4 regions of the Scopulibacillus cellulosilyticus genome follow, and region 3 is predicted to be linked to each of the others. Evidence: predicted binding sites of a transcription regulator. Region 3 holds the regulator's gene; each other region holds the start of a gene.

Region 1 (4,223 bases), on a different contig from region 3:
CCGAACGTGTGAAAGATACAGTCAAATATATGCTTGTTTCCGGTGTCTTTTTTGAGGAACTTGGTATTACTTATTTAGGTCCTGTTGACGGCCATAACATGAACAATCTAATTGAGAATATCAACTATGCCAAAAAGACTAAAGGACCGGTGCTTGTTCATGTTCTTACGCAAAAAGGAAAAGGCTATAAACCGGCTGAATTAGATGTTTCAGGGGAATGGCACGGGACCGGACCGTATAAAATTGAATCGGGAGACTTTATCAAACCGGTTAATGCGCCTCCGGGATACAGCAAAGTAGTAAGTGAAACGCTCAGAAAACTGGCCCGTGTGGATGAACGTATTGTTGTTATTACACCGGCGATGGTTGTTGGCTCTAAATTAGAGGGTTTTGCAAATGAATTTCCGAAAAGATTCTTTGACGTCGGAATAGCCGAACAGCATGCGACAACGATGGCGGCCGGCTTGGCAACTCAAGGGATGAAACCGGTTGTTTCTATTTATTCAACATTTATGCAACGGGCATATGACCAAATCGTCCATGATGTGTGCAGACAAAATCTTAATGTTGTTTTTTCTGTCGACCGTTCCGGATTAGTCGGTGCGGACGGAGAGACACATCAAGGCGTTTTTGATGTAGCATTTCTCAGAAGTCTGCCAAATATGGTGATTGCTATGGGTAAAGACGAAAATGAATGTCAGCACCTTGTCAATACAGCTTTAAAATATGATAATGGCCCTATTGCTGTCAGATGTCCCCGGGGCAACGGCATCGGAATCAATATGGACAAAGAATTAAAAGAACTGCCGATTGGCCGTTGGGAAATCTTAAAAGAAGGTAAAGATATTGCTATCCTTTCTTTTGGTCCAATGCTTCAGACAGTTATGGAAGCAGCAAAACAATTGCAATCGGAAGGTATATCTGTTTCGGTGGTTAATGCCCGATTCATTAAACCTCTGGATGATGACATGTTAAGAAAAATAGCCGAGCTTCACATGCCTGTATTAACGGTTGAAGAAAGTGTGCTGCAAGGCGGCTTTGGCAGTGCCGTATTAGAATTTTTCCATGATGAAGGCTATCATGATATGGTGATTGACCGTATGGGTATTCCTGACCGCTTCATTGAGCATGGGAATGTCAAAGACCTGCTTAATGAAATCGGATTAACGTCTGAACAAATTTATCACCATGCAAAAAAATTAATTCCTACTCATCGTCAGAGGGCCTGATCATGAAGGAAAGAATCGATGTTATGCTTGTAAAGCAAGGGTTTTTTGATTCAAGGGAGAAAGCGCAAAAAGCAATTATGGCAGGCTTAGTTTTTTCCAAGCAGCAAAGAATTGATAAACCGGGTACAAAAATAGACAGTGATGCAGAAATAGAAGTCAAAGGAAATCCGCTGCCTTATGTAGGCCGCGGAGGCTTAAAACTTGAAAAAGCATTAAAGGTTTTTAACTTTACGGTTGAAAATAAAATCATGTTGGACATCGGTTCATCGACAGGCGGGTTTACTGATTGCGCCCTGCAAAATGGTGCAAAGCTCGTCTATGCCTTAGATGTTGGATATAATCAGCTGGCTTGGAAGCTAAGGAGCGATGAGCGGGTTGTTGTAATGGAAAGAACGAATTTCCGCTACGCCAAACCTGAAGATTTCCAAGCTGGGCTCCCTGATGCCGCAACGATGGATGTTTCGTTTATCTCCATCAAAAAAATGCTGCCAGTGCTTTCAAATATTCTTATACCTAATGGACAAGCTGTTACTTTAATTAAACCTCAGTTTGAAGCTGGCAAGGAAGAGGTTGGCAAGAAAGGGATTGTCAGAAACCCTTCAACTCATTTTCAAGTCATTAGTGATATATTAGACTTTGCCGCATCCTTAGGTTATGAGATATTAGCGCTTGACTTTTCGCCAATAACCGGCGGTGACGGCAATATTGAGTTTTTAGCGCACCTTGAATGGAAAGGCGCAAGCGTTACCGGAAGAAATTTAGATGATAATACAATTCAACACGTTGTTGAAGCAGCGCATGCACAATTAAAAAAATAAGAAACTCGTCAGTTCAAGCTGACGGGTTTCTTTTTTTCTTGACGAAATCAGACGAATCGCGTAACAATAAAGTGAGAACAAAAATTCGGGCCAAAATCGGGAAAAGGAGCTTGGTCACTTTGTTATTAGAATGTCGAGTAGAAAACTTTGCGATTATAGAAAAACTAAATATTTCTTTTGAACAAGGATTAACCGTATTAACTGGTGAAACGGGCGCAGGAAAATCAATTATTATTGATGCAATCAGTCTGCTTGCCGGGGGAAGAGGTTCAGCCGAATATGTTCGCCACGGGGCAAAAAAAGCCGAAATTGAAGCGCTGTTTGAAATCAATGACTCACATCCTGTCATTGCAGTTTTGGAAGAAATAGGCATTGATTCTCCTGATCAAATGATTGTCATTCGCCGGCAAATTTCTGAAAATGGAAAAAGTGTATGCAGGATAAATGGGAAATTAGTGACTTTATCTAACTTAAAGGAAGTCGGACAAAGACTTGTTGATATCCACGGTCAACATGAACATCAAGAACTCATGCATCCTGAAAAACATATCGGCTTACTTGACCGTTTTGGCGGAGAACAATTAGAAGAACTCAAAACACAATACCAGGAATGCTACATAGAAACGCAAAATACCTATAAGCAAATTCAGAAATTCAGCAAAAATGAACAGCAGATTGCCCAGCGCATCGACCTTTTAAAATATCAAATTAAAGAAATTACTGATGCTGACCTTAAAGAAAATGAAGAAGATATCCTTTTAGAAGAAAGAAAACAATTGGTCAATTTTGAAAAATTATATCAATCATTGCAAATCAGTTATGAGTCATTATACGGCGAAAATAAAGGACTCGATTTTTTAAGACAAGCTGTTAATCATCTTGAGGCTATTCAGGATTTAGATGCTAATATTAAATCGATTTCAAATGCCGTTTCTAACAGCTTTTATATACTTGAAGAAAACGCCTTTGCGCTAAGGGAACATTTAGAGCAGATGGAATACCAGCCTGAACGGTTAAATATGATTGAAACCAGATTAAATGAGATAAGTTTATTAAAGAAAAAATATGGCCAAACTGTTAAAGATATTCTTGAGTATTTGAATGGTATCCAAAAAGAATATCAAGATTTAGCTAATCATGATCAAACAATTGACGAGCTTGAAAATAAACTTGTTAAACAACTTGCAATTCTTAAGGATAAGGGAACAAAGTTATCGAGTAAACGGCAAAAAATTGCAAGGGATCTTTCAAAAGCGATCAATCGTGAATTAAAAGATTTACATATGGCAAAAGCTCAATTTGATGTAAGAATAAAGACGCCGGAGCTGTTAGATCATTTTAAATCTTATCAATTTCAAGGGATTGATGAGGTCGAATTTTTAATTTCAACGAATCCGGGCGAGCCCTTAAAACCATTGGCTAAAATTGCTTCAGGCGGCGAAATGTCCAGGATTATGCTGGCGATTAAATCAAATTTTAAATCATTTATCGGCCTTACTTCAATCATATTTGATGAAGTGGATACCGGTGTCAGCGGAAGAGTCGCACAAGCTATGGCTGAAAAAATTTATCAATTATCAAATGCCTCACAAGTTTTTTGCATTACCCATTTGCCGCAAGTTGCCGCAATGGCTGATCAGCATCTTTATATATCTAAAAAAGTTGCTAATAACAGGACAGCGACTAAGGTGCAATCTTTAAATGACACTGATAAAATAGCGGAAATTGGCAGAATGATTTCAGGTGTTGAAATGACAGACCTTACAAAAAAGCATGCTGAAGAACTTTTGAAGTTGGCTCAGGAAATAAAATCATAACGATGAATCGCTATCCAACTATGGATAGCATTTTATTTACAACGCGTTATAAATATCTTCGGCAGAGGCAAACTTATAAATGCAACAAAAAAATTAAAAGGTTAATCAAAAAAAGGGTGTGGGTTAGGAGCGAGGAGAGTGACTCATGAAAAAGTCGGACTGGCTAAGGCGAATAACTGGTTTAGTCCTTCTTGGCTTTATTATAAGCCTGGGATTTCTTCAGCCTGTTAAAGAGTATTTAACGATACCTGATCATATTACGTTATTTCAAAATGAATCATCTGCACTTGCTGCAAAAATACCGCAGGCGTCTCACCTTAAAATACGGAATAAGACAGTCGCCGCAGGTTCTTCAGAAA
Region 2 (4,223 bases), on a different contig from region 3:
AGCTTTGCCTTTTTTAATAATAACTGTCGTCGCGACAATTAAGGCGATCACCGAAAGCATCTGATTTGTGATACCGAATAATGGCCATAAGGTATTGATTCCCCCAAGCGGATCGGTTACGCCGACGACAAGGAAGTATCCCCAGCAAATTACAACAATCGCGCTCGTTATTAACCCGGCAGGAAGCCAATCTGTCCGGCCAATGGGTTTCCATACATGTCCAAGCAAATCTTGGAGCATAAACCGTCCCACTCTTGTGCCCGCATCAATGGTCGTTAAAATAAAGACCGCTTCGAACAATATAGCAAAATGATACCAAAAAGCCATTAATACATGTCCGCCGATGATTTTTGAGAAAATATGAGACATACCGACGGCCAGTGACGGTGCGCCGCCTGTCCGGGACAATATTGATTGTTCATCAACATTATGAGCGATTTGGCTGATGTCAGCCGCAGATACCGAAAAGCCCCACGACGAGATAGTTTGGGCAGCTGTATGAACATCGGTGCCAATTGCTGCTGCCGGTGAATTAATGGCAAAATAAATCCCTGGAGATAAAAGAGTAGCAGCTATCATAGCCATAATTGCTACAAAAGATTCTGTAAGCATACCGGCATACCCAATCATTGGCGCATGCGTTTCCCGGGCAATCATTTTCGGTGACGTTCCTGATGAAATCAAAGCGTGGAAGCCGGAAACTGCACCGCAAGCAATGGTAATAAATAAGAATGGGAAGAGGTTCCCTGAAAATACCGGTCCAGATCCATCAACAAATTTAGTAAGCGCCGGCATTTGAATTTGCGGCAATACAATGATTATGCCAATGGCTAAGAGTCCAATGACGCCAACTTTGAGAAACGTACTTAAATAATCACGCGGTGCAAGCAAAAGCCATACAGGTAAAACAGATGCAAGAAAGCCATAAATAATCATCATAAATGCAATCGTTTTGCCGCTGAAAGTAAATAATGGAGCCAGTGCAGAAGAATCAGCCACCCATTGTCCGCCAAAAAGGGCAAGAATTAATAAGACAAATCCGATAATCGATGCTTCTCCAACGCGGCCGGGACGAATAAATCGCATATAAATGCCCATAAACAAAGCAATTGGAATTGTCATAGCGATGGTGAACGTCCCCCATGGACTGCCTTTTAAGGCATTAACAACAACCATAGCTAAAACAGCAATTAAAATAACCATAATTGCAAAAATTCCGATAAGCGCAAGAAAACCGCCGACTGGTCCGATTTCTTCTTTTGCAATTTCACCCAGCGATTTTCCTTTACGTCTCATAGAAATGATAAGGATAACAAAATCTTGAACAGCTCCTCCAAGTACCGCGCCGGCAATAATCCATATTGTTCCGGGCAGATACCCCATTTGTGCCGCAAGCGTCGGTCCGACAAGCGGTCCGGCTCCGGCAATCGCCGCAAAATGATGGCCGTATAAGACCCATTTATTTGTTGGAACAAAGTCTTTCCCATCACTGTACCGCTCTGCAGGAGTGGCGTTATTCTTGTTAAGGCCAAAGACTTTATTAGAGATAAATCGGGAATAGAAACGATAGGCAAACGCATACGTACACAGTGAAGCGACAACAAACCATACTGCATTAATCTGTTCGTGACGGGATAAAGCAATAACGGATAAGCTGATGCCGCCGGCTAAAGCAACAATGATCCAAATGATGACTTTTAACCCCGTATTTCCTTTCTTTAAAGGTACATTTGGTTGTGTCTCCAATTAGAATCCCCCTTTTTAATCACACTTTCTTAACTTAAATAGTTCATAATTTCTACAAAATTATACACATAAATATTGAAATTATCAATAAATATTCAACTTTTGAAAATTAATCACTTTATAGTTTAAGAGTTAAGTCGAAATGCGAATACACATTCTTATTTTGTGCTATAATGTTAACAACACTTTGGAAAGGTTCTTCATAGTTAGCAATTCCTGTGACTGTTCCCGGCTTAAAAAAGATGAGATAATATAAGAATGATATTTTCACTGAACGGAGGTTTTACCAGGTATGTCTTTACGATTTATACTCGGGCGGGCGGGTACCGGCAAAACGAAATATTGTTTCGAAGAAGTCAGAAATGTATTGCGTCAAACGCCTGACGGTCCGCCTCTTATATATATTGTTCCTGACCAAATGACATTTGAAACAGAATATGAAATAGCAAAAACGCCGGATCTCAAAGGCATGACCCGTTTTAATGTCTACAGTTTTTCACGATTAGCTTTGCGGGTGCTCCAGCAGGCAGGCGGGATAACGAGGTACCACTTAAATCGTTCGGGTATGATGATGGTAATACGCAAGATTATTGAACATCATAAAGACGAACTCCGTGTTTTTCAGAAGGCATCGGAGCAGAAAGGCTTTTATGATGTTTTACATACGACGATCACGGAATTTAAGCAGTATTGTTTGACGCCAGGAGATTTATATCGAAAGTATGAAAGACTGGAAGAAGCGGCAGGAGAATCCGGTGAAAAACTTTTAAAAGATAAGCTCTATGATATGCAGTTTATTTATACTCAATTAGAAAATGCTTTATTGAACAAATATGTTGATTCAGAGGATTATCTTAAGCTGTTTATTGAAAAGGCGGATCAAACAACATTTTTCCAAGATGCCGAAGTTTGGATAGATGGTTTTGATAGTTTTACGCCCCGCGAGATAGAGGCTCTCGTTATGCTTATGAAGCAAGCAAAACATGTGACTGTTACATTAACTGTTGATAGAGCTTATGATGATATTCATCCTGGAGAGCTTTCATTATTTAGAAAGACTGCGCAAACTTACCGGCAAATCAGGCAATCGGCAACGGATCATTCAATTAATATCCAAGAACCTGTGCTTTTGAATGAATCGATAAGGTTTAATGAACCGGCACTTAACCACCTGGAAAAATACTATGAAAGGCGGCCCGCAGCAGAAGCATATTCCGGACAGGCTATATGTTTGTCTGAAGCTGTCAATCGCAGAGAGGAAATTGAACAGGCAGCCAGAGACGTGCTTCGTTTAGTCAGGGACGAGGGATTAAGGTATCGTGATATAGCCGTGCTCGTTCGTGATTTATCTATATATCATGAATTAACTGAGACGATTTTTAAGGATTATCAGATCCCTGTTTTTATCGATCAGAAACGGCCGATGAGACATCATTCATTAATCGAATTTATTCGTTCAGCGATAGATGTTATTCAGCAAAATTGGCGCTATGAGCCTGTTTTTCGCTGTATAAAAACCGATCTGATTTTTCCTTTTGATGCGGATCTTCACCAAATGAGGGAACAAATGGATGGACTGGAAAACTATTGTATATCCTACGGTATTTATGGCGGGGCATGGAAACAAAATAAGCCGTGGCAGTATCGGCAATACCGCGGGTTAAGAGAAAAAGAAACGAAACAAACTGATGAGGAGCTGGATTACCAAAAGGAAATTAATAGGCTTCGGGAACTGATAAGGGAACCCCTATTAGAATTTGAATCTGACATGAAAGCCGCTAAGACTATTCTTGATAAGTGTACGGTTTTATATGAATTTCTTTTAGGTCTGTCTGTTCCGGAAAAAATTGAGCGTTTAAGAAATCAAGCTGAAGCAAGCGGCAGACTTGACGAAGCAAGAGAACATGACCAAGTATGGGGCGCTTTGATGGATTGTTTAGATCAATTTGTTGAGGCAGCCGGTTCTGAAGAAATGTCTTTAGAAATATTTGCTAAAGTATTGGACACTGGTCTGGATTCGCTTCACTTCTCTTTAGTGCCGCCTGCGCTTGACCAAGTTTTAGTAGGAAGCATTGACAGAACCCGTCTGTCTAATACAAAAGCGGTATTTATTCTGGGTGCCAATGAAGGGATATTACCAGCTAAGCCTGATGAGGATCATGTGTTTTCTGATGAAGATCGCCAGTTGCTAGAAGACTATGGTATTCATCTGGCTGAAGGGACACGTTCACAAATTCTCGATGAAGAATTTCTGATATATCGCGCGATGACAAGTGCCAGCGACAAGTTATTTATTTCCTATCCGCTGGCGGCGGAGGACGGGCAATCCTTGATGGCGTCACCGCTTATTGGCAGATTGAAGTCAATTTTTCCTGATATTAACGTGAGGTTTATTCCTGCTGAACCGCATGAGGTCATTGAAGAAAAACAATTAAACTTTGTGACAACACCAGGCAAAACGATAGGCAGGCTCGCTT
Region 3 (4,223 bases):
TTTATAATAAGCCATAGGTCACATATATATAAACAAAGATTAAGAAGATCTGTTATCGGCGGTTAAATCGTGGTACTATTGGCGTGATTATAATTTTGATTAAGTAGTTCTTTTATCCTAATTTAATAACGAAAATGAAAAAGCCTTTAATCAAGGAGAAAAGCTATGAGAAGCCATATTATAAATATGAAAAAAATATGTCTGCAAGCTGTTAAATTGTTTTTTCTGTTTGCTTTAATTCTCATAGCATCAAAATATGTTTCCTTGACAACACATGCAGTATTTTCTGAACGCGTTAATGTTTCAATGAACCTTTCAACCGCCGACAAATTTAATGGGGGTGATGCCGGCTGGGATAAGAGTCAGCTAATTTTTGTTAAACAGGATGAAAGCGGTAACTGTTCGAAAATTGAAGCTTGGTTAATGAATGAACAGAAAGCAGGTAATAAAAAAGTCTATACAGATTATAAAGTATATTATATTGAACACGGTAACCCGGAACACGGCATTGTCGTTGCAACAGGGAAAGTTCCCCTATTAAAAGCGGGAGAAACATATGTGTTAACATATCAGCCAAAGAAACCCGGATTTTACATATTTATGGCTGAACAAAGTCCGGGATATCCTGGTGAAAAAAACATTTGGAGCAAGAAAATTCATATTAAGGATTGCACGTAAATTTAAGAATTTATGATATCTATAAAAATTATAAAAGGTACCCTAATTTATTTATCGGTTGAAGGAGTTAAAAGTTTAACAAAAAATTTAAAGGAGTGGCGCTAATTGCGGCTCATAAAAATATTTCGAATGACCTTAACCGGGGTAATCATTCTATTTATCTTACTTACCATTTTCATAGTTTCCTATTCAAAGCTGTCTGGCAGCGGATTCAATTTATTTGGATATAAGATAGAAACGGTTTTATCAGGGTCGATGACTCCAACATTTAAAACAGGTTCAGTGATCACCGTTAAGTCTCTGGATGACCCGTCTGCATTAAGAAAAAACGACGTGATTAGTTTTCATCCTCCGGGGAATTCAAACATGCTTATTACTCATAGAATTACAAAAGTTTCAAAAAATGACGGTCAACTGCAATTTGAAACAAAAGGGGACCATAATCAAACAACAGATTTAGAAAAAATACCATCGCAAAATGTCGTTGGACAATATACAGGGTTCACGATTCCGTATATTGGATATTTTGTCGAATTTTTAGGATCAAAACTTGGTTGTATTTTATTATTGATTCTTCCTGGATTTATTTTGGTTGTCAGTTCACTTGTCGCAATTTGGAGGACGATTTCAAGACTTGAAAAATCAAACAATAATTCTCTTGAATCTTAAAATTTGTAAATATTATCAAAAGTCATTTTTTGGAGGAATTAAAAATATGAAAATAAGATCAAAAATTTCGGGGGCTTTACTGAGTTTAGGATTAGGGGCAGCTTTAATGATCGTCGGTACTTTTGCCTTATTCAGCGATCATGTAATAAGTCCGAATAACAGTTTTGCGGCGGGAACGTTAGATTTGAAGGTTAATGGTCAAGATACTACAGTACAGGGGATCAATGCAACTGGTATTACTCCGGGGGACGTAAATACTCAATCATTTAAAGTTCAAAATGCAGGAAGCTTAGATTTCTTCTATAGAATAGTGCCGAGTAATCTCAAGATCACTTTAAAAGATGGAACAAGCTTTCAATTAACGGATGATAAAGGAACTTTTAACCAAAGCGCGTATGATAATTATGTCAAGAGAATAAAAGCTGATGGTGAATCAGGTGATCATCTGCAAATTAAGGTCGCTGGTCAAAGCTTTTTAGATTCTAACGGCGGAATCAGCACTCATGTGACAAAGTTGTCTCCAAGCCAAACGGATAATATTGACATTACCTATGGACTGGATAAAGACGCGGGAAATGCTTATCAAGGCATAAAGGTGCAATCTGATCTTTACTTTGATGCTGTTCAAGCTAAAAATAATGATACTAATGGCAACAATCGTCCGGATAGCTGGGGTTAAAAAGACAGCGGTCATTTGACCGCTGTCGTAATTTCTCTTATGTACTAACAAATATCCCGAAATACGCCAATGACTTTACCCAAGATAATACAGTTATCAAGTATAATTGGAGCCATATTCGGATTCTCGGGTTGCAGCCGAATATAATTATTTTCCTTAAAGAAACGTTTAACGGTTGCTTCGTCATCTTCTGTCATTGCCACTATAATATCGCCGTTATCTGCAGTTCTTTGCTGCCTGACAATAACTTTATCGCCGTCCAATATACCGGCATCAATCATACTTTCCCCGACAACATTTAAAATGAAAACCTCATCATTAGCTGCCATTGAAGCAGGCACCGGAAAATATTCTTCTATATTTTCAACAGCTGTGATCGGCAGTCCTGCCGTAACTTTCCCGATAACCGGAACTTGAACAATATCCTGTCTTGGTACGGAGGGTTCATCGATTTGGAGGACTTCGATAGCTCTTGGTTTTGTTGGATCTCTGCGAATATATCCTTTTCTTTCAAGCCGTTCTAAGTGTCCATGAACAGTGGAACTTGATGCCAAGCCAACAGCATCACCGATTTCTCTTACGGAAGGCGGGTAACCTTTTGTATTAACTTCGTTCTTAATAAAATCTATAATATCTTGTTGGCGCTTTGATAGTTTCAATGTCTTTACACCTCTCTTACGCAAGATTATTCTTGACTGTATTATAACACCATCATATAGCAAACGCAAACATTCGTTCGAAATATCTTGACACAAACAAATGTTCTATTTAGAATAATAAGCGAACATACATTCTTTAAGAGGTGATTGATATGACTGGAACGAGTTACAGGTCTAAGTCGAGAATAGGTTTTTCTTTTGTTATCATTTTTATTTTCTTGTTAATGTGCGCGTCAGTTGCAGTAGCCTCTGATCTTAAGCCGGTTAATAAACACCAATATAAAATGGTCACTGTTAAAGAAGGGGATACAATCTGGTCAATTGCCAATTTGTATAAAAAAGATACTTCAATGGATTACGATGGATTTGCCGGCTGGGTAGAACGTGTTAACCAAATTGAACGGAATCATATTGAACCCGGCCAGAAACTTGTTATACCTGTAAAGAAATAGCTGACTCTAACTCTTGAATAATTTCCGGACATGAGATAAGCTATCAAATAAAGCTGATACAAAAAGGAGTTTTTTGATGCTTTCTAAAGAGAAGCTGAGTCGGATCTCAGAATTAGCCAATAAATCAAAACAGGCAGAATTAACTTCGGAAGAAAAAAAAGAACAAAACAAGCTGAGGGAAGAATACTTAAATGCTTTCCGAAAGGGTTTTAAAGAACATTTGCACACCATTAAAGTGGTCGATCCAAATGGTGACGATGTCACTCCTGAAAAATTAAAAAACAGTAAGGACAAGCGTCGTCAAATGCATAATTAACTCAAACTCGCCTTTTTGGCGAGTTTTTTAAGTAAGTTCAATTTTTTTAAAATTGGGCTTATTTTTGTATTGCATCAGACGGAAATTCTGGTATACTGTTATATAACAATAATAAAAAAGGATGTGATGATGTTGTTGCAAGTATCTGAAAAGGTTGCTCGATTTTATAAGAACGAAATGGCTTTAGAAGACGGTGATGCGTTGCAATTATTTGTTCGGCATGGCGGTATAGGCATAGGCGGCTATGCACTGGGTGTTGAAAAATCATTTCCAAGAGACCTTGATATTAAGCAAACAATAGAAGGTATCACATTTTTTGCCCGTCCGGATGATTTGTGGTTTTTAGACCAACTCGAATTAGACTGTGACGAACAACTATCTGAATTAAAGCTATCATTTATAGCTTCTTAATAAAAATATATTTTTATAAAAACCTGAAGACACTTTAAAGTCTTCAGGTTTTTTTGTAAACGCAGGATAAATGTGTAAGCGCAACCAATCCCTTAGCGGTGCGAATTGTTGGATTTTCCCTTTTAAAATAGGGCATTATACCAATAATACATGGTGCATTTAATGTGATGAAGAACTGAACTTTGTGTTAAACTGTAAATGTTCTTATCATAGGAGAAAGGAAGATAAGTCTTGACACAATCGATTGAACAACTATCTATTAACACCATTCGCACACTATCCATTGATGCGATTGAAAAAGCAAATTCCGGACACCCAGGATTGCCAATGGGAGCAGCTCCAATGGCTTATACGCTTTG
Region 4 (4,223 bases), on a different contig from region 3:
CCGTAAATGTAATACGGATATCCTTTTTTATTGTGTTTGGCTAGTTTTCTATGTCGTTATAAAGGTATAATAGTTTTATATGAATTTATAAAATTTTAATCAAGGTCTATTTACATAACAATACGTTCTCCTTGACGGAATTCAAGTTTATCTTTGGAGGTGTTATCAAATGGTCATAGATATCTTAAAGGGTATTTTAACACTTTTTTATAATCCGTTATTTTATTTATTATTGATTGGACTCGTTCTATTTGGTTATCAACGTGTGAGAAGAGAACGGGTTTCCTTTGGTGTTAAAGTGTATGGGGTGTTTAATAATATTTTTGCAAGTATTGCTCCAAGCCTTATTATGGGGTTAATAGGGACTGTAGCTTTGCTTATTATGGGTGTTTCTCTTCCAAGCGGTGTCATTGTTCTCATGGTTATTTGCCATTTGTTAGTTATGTTAACACTCCGTTTGCGGTATTTGTCTCCTGCGATCATTTTAGGTATGACTATGATTATCAGCGACCTTCTTCCACATTTTGATACGGGCGTTTCATTGATTAATAGTTGGTTGAACGATATTTATCATGTTTCCTATTTGTCCTTTAGTTTATTTTTTCTTGTCAGTTTATTTATCGAAAGCTTTCTTGTCCTCTTTTGGGGGCATAAGCAAACATCTCCGCGTATTATTAATAGTAAACGCGGGAAGAAAGTAGGGGCTCATGAGGCCAGTTATTTATGGATTGTACCGCTGTTTTTCCTAATGCCAACGACCGGGGGGCTTAATCATCACGGCTGGTGGCCTCTAAGTCCGGGGGCAAATTTTGGGTTTGTCCTTTTTCCATTAGGAATCGGTTTACAACAGTTAATCACCTATTCATTGCCAAAAAGAGCGGTTAAAGAAACGGGTATATGGTTATTATTAATTAGTGTTTTAACAGCTGTTATTGCCGGTGCCGGACTCCTATGGGACATGAAGGCATTTATTATCGTTGCCGCGGCATTTGCGATGATCAGCAGACTCATTCTTGTATTTGTTCACCAATATCAATTAGAGAAAAGGCCATTCTTCTTCTCAACAAAATCAGATGGATTAATGATTATTGGCGTTATTCCTCACTCACCGGCCGACCGTATGAATTTAAGAGAAGGCGAAATCATTAAAAAGGTAAATGATCAGGACGTTCTGACAGAAAAGGATTTTTATCAAGCTTTGCAAAGCAATATGGCTTATTGTAAAGTTGAGGTCGTTGATGTCAGCGGGGAACCTCGCTTTGAAAGGGGTTCAATTCATGAAGGAGATTATCATACAATCGGACTATTATTTCTGGAACTCGATAGAAGAAAGCCTTATTTGAAGGCAAGGTCACAATAATTTTTGACATCACCAGGGAAATGTTTCATTTTGTTGCAACGAAGCATTCCTAATAGATTTTAAGTGAACGGGAGGAAAGTCGTTAGCGAAAAACGGCAACATTATAAAACATAAAGTGTGTGTTCAAAAAGGAGGACAAAAAGATCCAAGCTATTTTCCCGGACTTTTTGAACATCTCATAAAGGTTTATAAGTTTTTCATAACGAATCTCGATTGTTGTTTCTAATTATAATTTTAGCGATTTTTGCACCTGGGTTAGTCACGATGGCTCTATTAAGGGTTACCTTTAATGCATACGTCGGGCCGATTTTAACTCTATTAATTACAATTGTTTTATTAATCCGTTTTGCGATGCCTTGGTACACCATCGTCTTAGGTATTCTATCCGTACTGGCGGGCTATGTCCTCGCTAAGAAGATGTCGCTCTTAAAATAAACTAATCTGTATCATGCAGAAGCACATGGTACAGATTTTTTGTTTATAAATGTAATGAAAAGATAAGGTTTGCCTAAGGCAATCTTCGTCAATGATAATAGCAGGTAAAATCGTTGTTTCAAAATAAAGTTGGCTCATTTTTCGAATATCAGTTCGTATTGTTTGTAGATAACCACATTATCTGTGCTATAATGGTAACCACGATAATGTGATATTGGAGGCAATGAGATGGGATTTGAGCTTGTTTCTAAGTATCAGCCTCAGGGCGACCAGCCGAAAGCGATACAAGAAATTGTTGAAGGAATCAAAGCTAATAAAAAGCATCAGACACTGCTTGGTGCAACAGGTACCGGTAAAACATTTACAATGTCGAACGTTATCCAGCAGGTGAATAAACCCACACTCATTATTGCACATAATAAAACACTCGCTGGACAATTGTACAGTGAGTTTAAGGAATACTTTCCAAATAATGCTGTTGAATATTTTGTCAGTTACTATGATTATTATCAGCCTGAGGCTTATATTCCGCAGTCGGATACGTATATAGAAAAGGATGCAAGCATCAATGATGAGATTGACAAGCTTCGCCACTCGGCAACAAGCTCTTTATTTGAACGGAATGATGTGATTATTATTGCCAGCGTTTCCTGTATCTACGGTTTAGGTTCACCGGAAGAATACGGCGCGCTTGTTCTTTCATTAAGAGTCGGCATGGAAAAAGACCGTGATCAAATGCTAAGAGAGCTTGTAGATATCCAATACGACCGTAACGATATTAATTTCGTCCGGGGGACTTTCCGGGTTCGCGGCGATGTTGTTGAAATTTTCCCGGCATCAAGGGATGAGCATTGCATTCGTGTTGAATTTTTTGGTGATGAAATTGATAAAATTACCGAGATTGATGCGTTAACGGGCGAAATTATCGGCCTCAGAGACCATGTTGCTATCTATCCGGCATCTCACTTCGTCACAAGAGAAGAGAAAATGAAAAAAGCAATCAAACGGATCGAAGATGAGCTTAAAGACCGGCTGGCTGAATTAAAAGAACAGGGGAAACTGCTTGAAGCGCAAAGACTTGAGCAAAGAACGAATTATGACCTTGAAATGATGCAAGAAATGGGCTTTTGTTCAGGCATTGAGAACTATTCCCGGCACTTATCATTAAGAGAAGCAGGGTCAACGCCTTATACGCTGCTTGATTATTTTCCGAAAGACTTTCTTATTATGATAGATGAATCTCATGTTACGCTGCCGCAAATCCGCGGGATGTATAACGGAGACCAGGCCCGGAAAAGTGTTCTTGTTGATCACGGATTCAGGCTGCCATCCGCAAAAGATAACCGGCCGTTAAAGTTTGCCGAATTTGAAGATCATGTTCATCAGATTTTATATGTCTCAGCTACACCCGGACCTTATGAACTCGAGCATTCTCCTAAGCCGGTCGAACAAATTATCCGACCGACAGGCTTATTGGATCCAACGATTGATGTCCGCCCGATAGAAGGGCAAATTGATGACTTGCTTGGGGAAATTAACAAACGTGTTGAACAAAATGAAAGAGTGCTGGTGACAACACTTACGAAAAAGATGGCTGAGAACTTAACAGACTATTTAAATGATATGGGCGTTAAAGTACGCTATTTGCACTCAGAAATCAAAACGCTTGAACGGATTGAAATTATCCGTGATTTACGTATGGGCGCTTTTGATGTTCTTGTCGGGATTAACCTGCTGCGTGAAGGACTTGATATCCCGGAAGTTTCATTAGTGGCGATATTAGACGCTGATAAGGAAGGCTTTTTGCGTGCGGAAAGATCACTGATCCAAACGATTGGCCGGGCAGCAAGAAACGCCCATGGACACGTCATTATGTATGCGGATAAAATGACGGATTCTATGAAAGTTGCAATCGATGAAACAGAAAGACGCCGGAAAATCCAAAATGCTTACAATGAAGAGCACGGCATCACACCGCAAACGATTAAAAAGAATATCCCTGATTTAATTAAGGCAACGCATGTGGCTGAAGAGGTTGAGGAATATAATAAAGCGCCTGATCTAAGCAACTTAAACAAAGCTGAACGCGAAAAGGCTATAGAAAATATGGAAAAAGAAATGAAAGAAGCTGCAAAAGCATTGAATTTCGAAAGAGCTGCTGAGTTAAGGGACATCATTTTGGAACTTAAAGCGGAAGGATGACCTGTATGGGACTAGAAAATATTATTGTAAAAGGTGCGCGCGAACACAATTTAAAAAACGTTGATGTAACGATTCCAAGAGACAAACTTGTTGTTGTAACAGGGTTATCCGGATCAGGGAAGTCGTCGCTTGCCTTTGATACGATTTATGCGGAAGGTCAAAGACGTTACGTTGAATCGTTATCTGCTTATGCCAGGCAATTTCTTGGCCAAATGGATAAGCCGGA

What was found. Region 3 encodes LexA, which represses DNA repair genes until DNA is damaged. Its sites were predicted from a motif close to CGAACATATGTTCG; they were not measured.
Region 1: recN (DNA repair protein RecN) is a predicted target of LexA. The motif match lies at 2,122-2,135, and genes of this name have one in related genera.
Region 2: addB (helicase-exonuclease AddAB subunit AddB) is a predicted target of LexA. The motif match lies at 1,892-1,905, and genes of this name have one in related genera.
Region 4: uvrB (excinuclease ABC subunit UvrB) is a predicted target of LexA. The motif match lies at 1,938-1,951, and genes of this name have one in related genera.

What each region holds. Positions count from the first base shown of each region.
Region 1 covers NZ_JBHTCO010000019.1:113,656-117,878, reverse strand. The annotation lists gene dxs (1-deoxy-D-xylulose-5-phosphate synthase) at 1-1,229, shown strand, start outside; gene ACFQRG_RS14830 (TlyA family RNA methyltransferase) at 1,232-2,047, shown strand; gene recN (DNA repair protein RecN) at 2,167-3,864, shown strand; gene spoIVB (SpoIVB peptidase) at 4,010-4,223, shown strand, end outside.
Region 2 covers NZ_JBHTCO010000002.1:257,352-261,574, forward strand. The annotation lists gene ACFQRG_RS02350 (carbon starvation CstA family protein) at 1-1,746, opposite strand, end outside; gene addB (helicase-exonuclease AddAB subunit AddB) at 2,039-4,223, shown strand, end outside.
Region 3 covers NZ_JBHTCO010000012.1:30,808-35,030, forward strand. The annotation lists gene tapA (amyloid fiber anchoring/assembly protein TapA) at 166-678, shown strand; gene sipW (signal peptidase I SipW) at 784-1,347, shown strand; gene ACFQRG_RS10470 (TasA family protein) at 1,394-2,026, shown strand; gene lexA (transcriptional repressor LexA) at 2,071-2,685, opposite strand; gene yneA (cell division suppressor protein YneA) at 2,838-3,137, shown strand; gene ACFQRG_RS10485 (DUF896 domain-containing protein) at 3,214-3,453, shown strand; gene ACFQRG_RS10490 (HesB/YadR/YfhF family protein) at 3,580-3,864, shown strand; gene tkt (transketolase) at 4,096-4,223, shown strand, end outside.
Region 4 covers NZ_JBHTCO010000016.1:25,280-29,502, forward strand. The annotation lists gene ACFQRG_RS12935 (PDZ domain-containing protein) at 170-1,360, shown strand; gene ACFQRG_RS12940 (DUF2198 family protein) at 1,577-1,795, shown strand; gene uvrB (excinuclease ABC subunit UvrB) at 2,024-3,997, shown strand; gene uvrA (excinuclease ABC subunit UvrA) at 4,003-4,223, shown strand, end outside.